Regions from separate parts of the Bartonella sp. HY761 genome, predicted to be linked through region 1. Evidence: predicted binding sites of a transcription regulator. Region 1 holds the regulator's gene; each other region holds the start of a gene.
The links. The regulator LexA, encoded in region 1, represses DNA repair genes until DNA is damaged. The targets are predictions, from matches to a motif close to TGTTCNNNNTGTGTTCNG.
Positions count from the first base shown of each region.

Region 2: a site for LexA is predicted at 1,374-1,391, ahead of N6A79_RS09080 (DNA recombination protein RmuC). Genes of this name have one in related genera too.
Region 3: a site for LexA is predicted at 993-1,010, ahead of ruvC (crossover junction endodeoxyribonuclease RuvC). Genes of this name have one in related genera too.

Region 1 covers NZ_CP104887.1:1,749,243-1,751,521, forward strand. Annotated here, with positions in the region: gene N6A79_RS07520 (hypothetical protein) at 1-4, opposite strand, end outside; gene hfq (RNA chaperone Hfq) at 372-608, shown strand; gene lexA (transcriptional repressor LexA) at 842-1,576, shown strand; gene N6A79_RS07535 (DUF3999 family protein) at 1,970-2,279, opposite strand, start outside.
Region 2 covers NZ_CP104887.1:2,098,794-2,101,072, forward strand. Annotated here, with positions in the region: gene N6A79_RS09075 (metallophosphoesterase) at 1-73, shown strand, start outside; gene N6A79_RS09080 (DNA recombination protein RmuC) at 154-1,311, opposite strand; gene def (peptide deformylase) at 1,642-2,166, shown strand; gene fmt (methionyl-tRNA formyltransferase) at 2,166-2,279, shown strand, end outside.
Region 3 covers NZ_CP104887.1:652,299-654,577, reverse strand. Annotated here, with positions in the region: gene N6A79_RS02650 (hypothetical protein) at 1-37, opposite strand, end outside; gene N6A79_RS02645 (VanW family protein) at 70-912, shown strand; gene ruvC (crossover junction endodeoxyribonuclease RuvC) at 1,062-1,568, shown strand; gene ruvA (Holliday junction branch migration protein RuvA) at 1,579-2,196, shown strand; gene ruvB (Holliday junction branch migration DNA helicase RuvB) at 2,203-2,279, shown strand, end outside.

The DNA.
Region 1 (2,279 bases):
TCATAAAAGTAACCTCATATCATTGCTTAAAAGATAGCCCATTAATCTGAACTGTTGCTGAACAGCTTACCGCTGCAATATTTACATAGTAATCAACAAAGCGCAAAACTAAGGCCAGCATAGGCCCTATCAATTCAACAATTATTAATGACCGTTTAAACCAATTGAACATAAAGTAACACTAAACGACCCAATGCTAGTTTTGCTCAAGCCGAAGCGTCAGCACCGAAAATCCTACAATTATAAGCCCAAAAACAAAATATTCGGTAATATATTGTAATAATTTTGAATTTAACTTGACAGCCCTTGCTGTTGGCATGCTATGAAATAAAAATAATTAGTTATGCGGTTCGCAATAAAAGGTAAAAACAATGGCAGAACGGGCGCAACATCTTCAAGATTTATTTTTGAATGCCGTAAGAAAGCAAAAAATTTCATTGACAATTTTCTTGGTAAATGGCGTCAAGCTTACCGGTATTGTCACTTCCTTTGATAATTTCTGCGTATTATTGCGCAGAGATGGTCATTCGCAATTGGTTTATAAGCATGCTATTTCAACAATCATGCCAAGCCAACCAGTGCAAATGTTTGAAAATGAAGAAGATTAATTCTTCGACATGCAATATTTTTTGATAAAATGCCGGCTATATAGCCGGCATTTTTGTTTAAAAGCATTAAATCTAATAAGCCAATAAAAACAGTACCCAACCAGATTATAAAATTGTAATGCCACACAAAAATTCCAATTTAATTTAAATTATTTGCCCCTATTGCAGAACAATAGTGGAACATATATGATATGTTCACTATTTGTGCCAATGATTCGACTTATGGGGCTATTATGTTAACGCGCAAACAACGTGAATTGTTGATGTTCATCCATGAAAAACTGGAAGAAACAGGAATACCACCATCATTTGATGAAATGAAAGATGCACTTGAACTAGCATCTAAGTCAGGTATTCATCGACTTATCACCGCTTTGGAGGAGCGTGGTTTTATCCGCCGCCTACCAAACCGCGCCCGCGCAATGGAAATTATTAAACTTCCTGACATGCCCCACCGCCCCTCATATAATTATGGAAGCATGGCGGAAGATACTAATATGGCTTCGCCCAGTTCGCTTGCAAAATCCAAATTTCCTGTCGCTGGTAATGAAACAATTGCGGCTAATCGCCCTGTCGCGGCTAATAGCAATGTTGACATTCCAGTTATGGGACGAATTGCAGCTGGTGTACCCATATCGGCAATTCAGCACCAAATAAGCAGCATTACTATGCCAATTGATATGATTGGTAAGGGGGAACATTATGCTCTTGAAGTTAAGGGCGATTCGATGATTGAAGCTGGTATTCATGATGGCGATACGGTGATTATCCGTAAGGCTGACGTGGCACTAACGGGCGAAATTGTGGTTGCCTTGGTTGATGATGAAGAAGCAACCTTAAAGCGCTATAAGCCTAAGGGAAGCTTTGTTGAACTTGAAGCCGCGAACCCTGCTTATGAAAATCGTATTTTTCCTGCTAATAGGGTCAATATTCAAGGAAAGCTCGTGGGGCTATTTCGCAGTTACTAAAGCGAACGCCTTCATTTTTCTTTTAAAATAGGTAAAAATTCTAATAATGCACCAATTTTTGTCGACAGGAAAACAATTCGATAAAAACAACCCAAGATGCAATACTCAAAGTGTTAATGAGTTTGGCAACTTTTAATGCTCTGCAAATAAACTTTGTAATAGTTTATACTAGATTAATTAAGGATTTGGCATTGGGGACTGAAGATAGAGATTGTTACCAAATGGGTAAGTCATTGCTTAAAAATCGTCTCAAACAATTAGAATAAGATGGAATTATTTAGGTGTTTCTTTGCGCCTCTCCTTCTTGTTCTCATGATATTTTCATACCATTTTTCTCAAAATAAATAGGCGTTGTTCCAATCAAGGCCCACCACCTATTGTTTATTCTGGCACCTATTGTGTATTTTGCTCTGATTGCCGCAATAGATGAAATGCGATTAGCACCAAAAATCCAACACCTAAAATTAGAACAGCCCACAATATAAATTGCCGCCAGTTAAATTGATCCACCTTTTCTATTTCCGGCACTTTAGAAATATTTTTCAATGGTTCGGCTAAAACTGCGCGGCTAATTCGCGGATCATCAATATCGACAGCACCCGGAACTAGATCAGCAAATGCAAGCTCCATTGACTTTTGCTGACTTTTCCCAATTTGTATGGCATAGGGCGACTTGCCGCGTGCTAAAAAAACAAGATTGTTA
Region 2 (2,279 bases), 350 kb from region 1:
TTTTACCGTTCATGATGACCGCTTGGAAATTAAAGGTTTTGGCCGCGAAGAAAGCCGCACTTTAAAATATTAATGATAACTGCCAAGCGCATTGGCCAAGTCGCCAATTTGGAAAAGTCCTCAATGCGCTTGGCTTTCAGGCCTATTAATAAATTACAGTAAACTATCCGATGGCAAACCATCATCGGGCGGTTTATTATGCTTTATTTCACCCAGTTCCAAAGCCTCAATGCGGCTACCGCGCCGCAATAGTTTTGATGACGAAATAAGAATATCATCAACATCTTTTTCGGCCATTTGAAAATGACTTTGCAATTTGCGCACCCGTTCATCAAGGCGGTTAAGATCTTGCATCAATGCCCAAACCTCTGCCTGTATTAAATGAGCCTGCTCACGCATGCGCGCATCTTTTAAGACTTGCTGCACCACATCAATGGCTAGCAATAATAATGACGGCGACACAATAATAACGCGAGCACGATTGGCTTTTTCAACAATGCTTTCAAAATTTTCATGAATGGTTGCGAAGATTGATTCTGATGGCACAAACATAAAGGCTGTGTCTTGGGTTTCGCCACTAATGAGATATTTTTGCGAAATATCACGTATATGAACATCCATATCAGTGCGAAAACGTTGCTCGGCTCTTTGGCGAAGCTCATCGGTTGTTGCTTCACGCATCGCATTCCAAGCTTCCAACGGGAACTTTGCATCAATAACCAAATGAGGCGCAGCATTGGGCAAATAAATCACGCAATCAGGCCTTGTGCCATTAGATAAAGTTGCTTGAAATTTATAACTGGTTGGCGGTAATGCATCGGATATTATAGCTTCCATCCGCCCCTGACCAAAAGCACCGCGTGTTTGTTTATTGGATAAAATCGACTGCAATTCAACAACCTGCCCCGCAAGGCTTTGAATATTGTTTTGTGCACGATCAATAACCGCAAGCCGCTCTTGCAAACGCACCAGATTTTCATGGGTTGTGCGGGTTTGTTGACCAATAGACTGCCCTAAATGCTGACTTAAACCATCTAAACGTTCGCCAATTGCATGGTTAAGTTCGGCTTGGCGTGTTCCAAACAACTCCGCCATGGTTTGCATGCGCCCTTGCATTTCCGCTTGGGCTTGCAGCAATGCATTGATATGATAATCATTATGGCGCGCGCGCTCATCGGCCTCAATCTCAATACTTAATTTTTGTCGTAGATTAAGCCTAGAGACGATAATTGCGATAATGATGACACCAATAAGCACACTGCCAAGCCCAAACATCGCCAGTTCACTTGAGGAAAAATTGCTGATTGGCATGGAGTACCAGTCTTTCAAATTGTAAAATACGAATCAAATTGTGTAACAATATTAAATAAAACAGAAACAAAAATCGATCAAAACATGAACATAGTATTTTAATTATTGTTGACAGACTTGATAACAGCTAATATCTGCTCAATCTTTACACTTGCAACATGTTGGGGTAAATTCGCCAAACTTTATATTCTGTCCATTTTTAAATTTAAGTGGCAGACTATATGGATTGCACTTAATTATTCATCTTTTTCATTTGGTTTTACGCAAAATCAAATGCGCTCACTTTAAAACATATAAAATTGCTTATTTGCAGTTGGTTAGCTGAAGGCCATGTCTATAAAACCGATTATTATTTTGCCCGATCCAATTTTGCGGGAAATATCAAAACCAGTTGAAAACATTAATGACGCGTTACGCCAACTTGCTGATGATATGCTTGAAACCATGTATGCAGCGCCAGGCATTGGGCTTGCGGCTATACAAATTGCTGAGCCTATACGCCTTTTAGTCATGGATGTTGCTGATAAAGACCAGCCTAAGGCACCAATGGTGATGTTTAATCCTAAAGTCATTTGGTCCTCGGATGAGCGTAATACTTATGAAGAAGGTTGCCTTTCCATTCCTGATTATTATGCCGAAGTGGAACGCCCAAAAATGGTGCGCGTTACCTATATTGATCTTGATGGCAAGGCACAAGAAATTGCTGCGGATGATCTTTTAGCCACCTGTGTCCAACATGAAATAGACCATTTAGATGGTAAGCTTTTTATCGACCATTTATCACGTATCAAGCGCGAGATGGTGGTAAAGAAATTTAAAAAGCGGGCAAAAGAACAGGGCGAAAAGGTATTATAATGCGGCTATGTTTTATGGGCACACCCGATTTTTCGGTGACGATTCTTGATGCTTTGGTCAAAGCTGGCCATGAAATTGTTGCAGTTTATAGCCAACCGCCGCGCCCAGCCGGT
Region 3 (2,279 bases), 1.1 Mb from region 1:
CATTTATATCTGCTGTGGAAAATATCAATTTATACATTATTTAACTCTATTTAAAATATAGGCAATATTGTGGCACGTAAACCGCTTAGCAGCTATCATCCTATTTTATATAAAATATCAGTATTTTTACGCCGTTCATGGCGGCAATGCTTGTGGTATTGCGATGGCAAGCACTATGCGAAGCATCAAAAAAGTGAACTTTTACCCTACCGCGTCAAAAAACACCAATCGGTTTTGTTAAAAAAGCTTGGTGAAAGCGATATGCAATTGCAACGCAATAAGGTAACCAATTTAAAAATTGCTATTCAAACAATTGATGGTCTAATCATTAAACCGGGGGAAACCTTTTCCTTTTGTCGTCGTGTTGGTAAACCAACTGAAAAACGCGGATTTTTAGAAGGTATGGAAATATCCTTTGGTAAGCCGCGTGCCGGTATTGGTGGTGGCATTTGCCAAATTTCCAACCTTATTCATTGGCTGGTTATCCATTCTCCCCTCACTGTTACCGAACGTTATCATCATTCTTATGATCCCTTTCCTGATGATGGACGTGTGTTACCTTTTGGTAGCGGTGCAACGGTATTTTATAATTACCGAGATTACCAATTTAAAAATAATACCAACCATACGTTTCAAATTCGCTTATGGTTTTCTGAAAAATGTTTAGAAGGCGAATTGCGTTGCTCAGATGACCTACCCTACCGCTATCATGTTATAGAAGAAAACCATGCCTTTATTCGTGAAACCAATGGCATGTTTTTTCGCCGCAACGAAATTTGGCGCACCTGCAATGAAAAAGGGCAGATAGGACGAGAATTATCAAGGGAGTTGGTAACCAAAAATTACGCCCGTGTTGCTTATGTCCCACAAGGGTTTGAAGAGCAAGGGTTTGAAGAGCAAGCTGATAAATAGGTTTATTTTTGTTGTAATTTATCGATATTCGTTGTTCACCACTTTCATTTATTGTCCTTATTTTGGCGTGACTGTTTTTTCGTTTCCCTTTTGTTCACTTATTACAATTACCATGCTAAAAGAGTATCAAATAAGGGCATAGGTTAAAAATGATTCGAATTGTTGGCATAGATCCAGGATTGCGCAATACTGGTTGGGGTATAATTGAAAGCGAAGGCAATAAACTTAGCTTCATTGGTGCTGGCACAGTTAAATCAGATGATAAATGTGATCTTGCTACCCGTCTTTGCCAATTGCATGATGGTTTATTTAAGGTACTACGCGAATTTGCGCCAAGTGAAGCAGCGGTTGAGCATACTTTTGTTAATAAGGATGCAACCGCTACCCTTAAACTTGGTCAAGCACGGGGCATTGCCATGCTAGTACCTGCGCTTTATGGCTTGCCTGTTAGTGAATATGCGCCTAATGCTGTTAAAAAGGCGGTGATTGGCGTTGGTCATGGCGAAAAGCAACAAATTCATATGATGGTAAAGGTTTTAATGCCACGCGCAACCTTTGATTCAAACGATGCAGCAGATGCTTTGGCTATTGCTATTTGTCATTCGCATAATCGCCAAACATTGTCATTAAAAGCCCGCATGCGGGTAAGTGCATAAAGGTGAATATATGATTGGTAAGCTCAAGGGTATTATTGACGAAATTGGCGATGATCATATCATTCTTGATGTCCATGGTGTGGGCTATGTCGTATTTTTGTCCAACCGCACGCTAGCGACCTTAGGTTCAATCGGTGAAGCGGTAACACTTTTTATTGAAACCCATGTACGTGAAGATTTTATCCGTCTTTATGGCTTTACCACCAAGCTTGATCAAGAATGGTTTAAAATTTTGCAAAATGTGCAAGGCGTTGGTGCAAAAGTTGCCCTTGCAGTGATTGCAACCTTGAGTGCTGGCGAACTTGCCAATGCCATTGCCTTGCGTGATGTTGCGATGATTTCACGCGCACCAGGCGTTGGCAAAAAAGTGGCAGAGCGTATGATTACGGAGTTGCAAGGCAAGGCCCCTGCTTTTTCGACCATTAGCAATGAAAATTTTGGCATGCTTGAAGATATTGGCAGTGCAAACGCCCCCTCTTCAGTCTCCGATGCTGTTTCTGCGCTTACTAATCTTGGCTATTCACGCGAACAGGCCGCCAATGCCGTAGCAAGTGCCTTGAAGCAAGCTGGCGATGAAGCAGAATCTGCCACTCTTATTCGGCTTGGGCTTAAAGAATTATCAAGGTAAATAAACATGGAAAAGCCCGATAGATTAATTGCAGCTGATAAGCGCGGGGAAGATACCGACACAAGTTTACGACCCCAAACCCT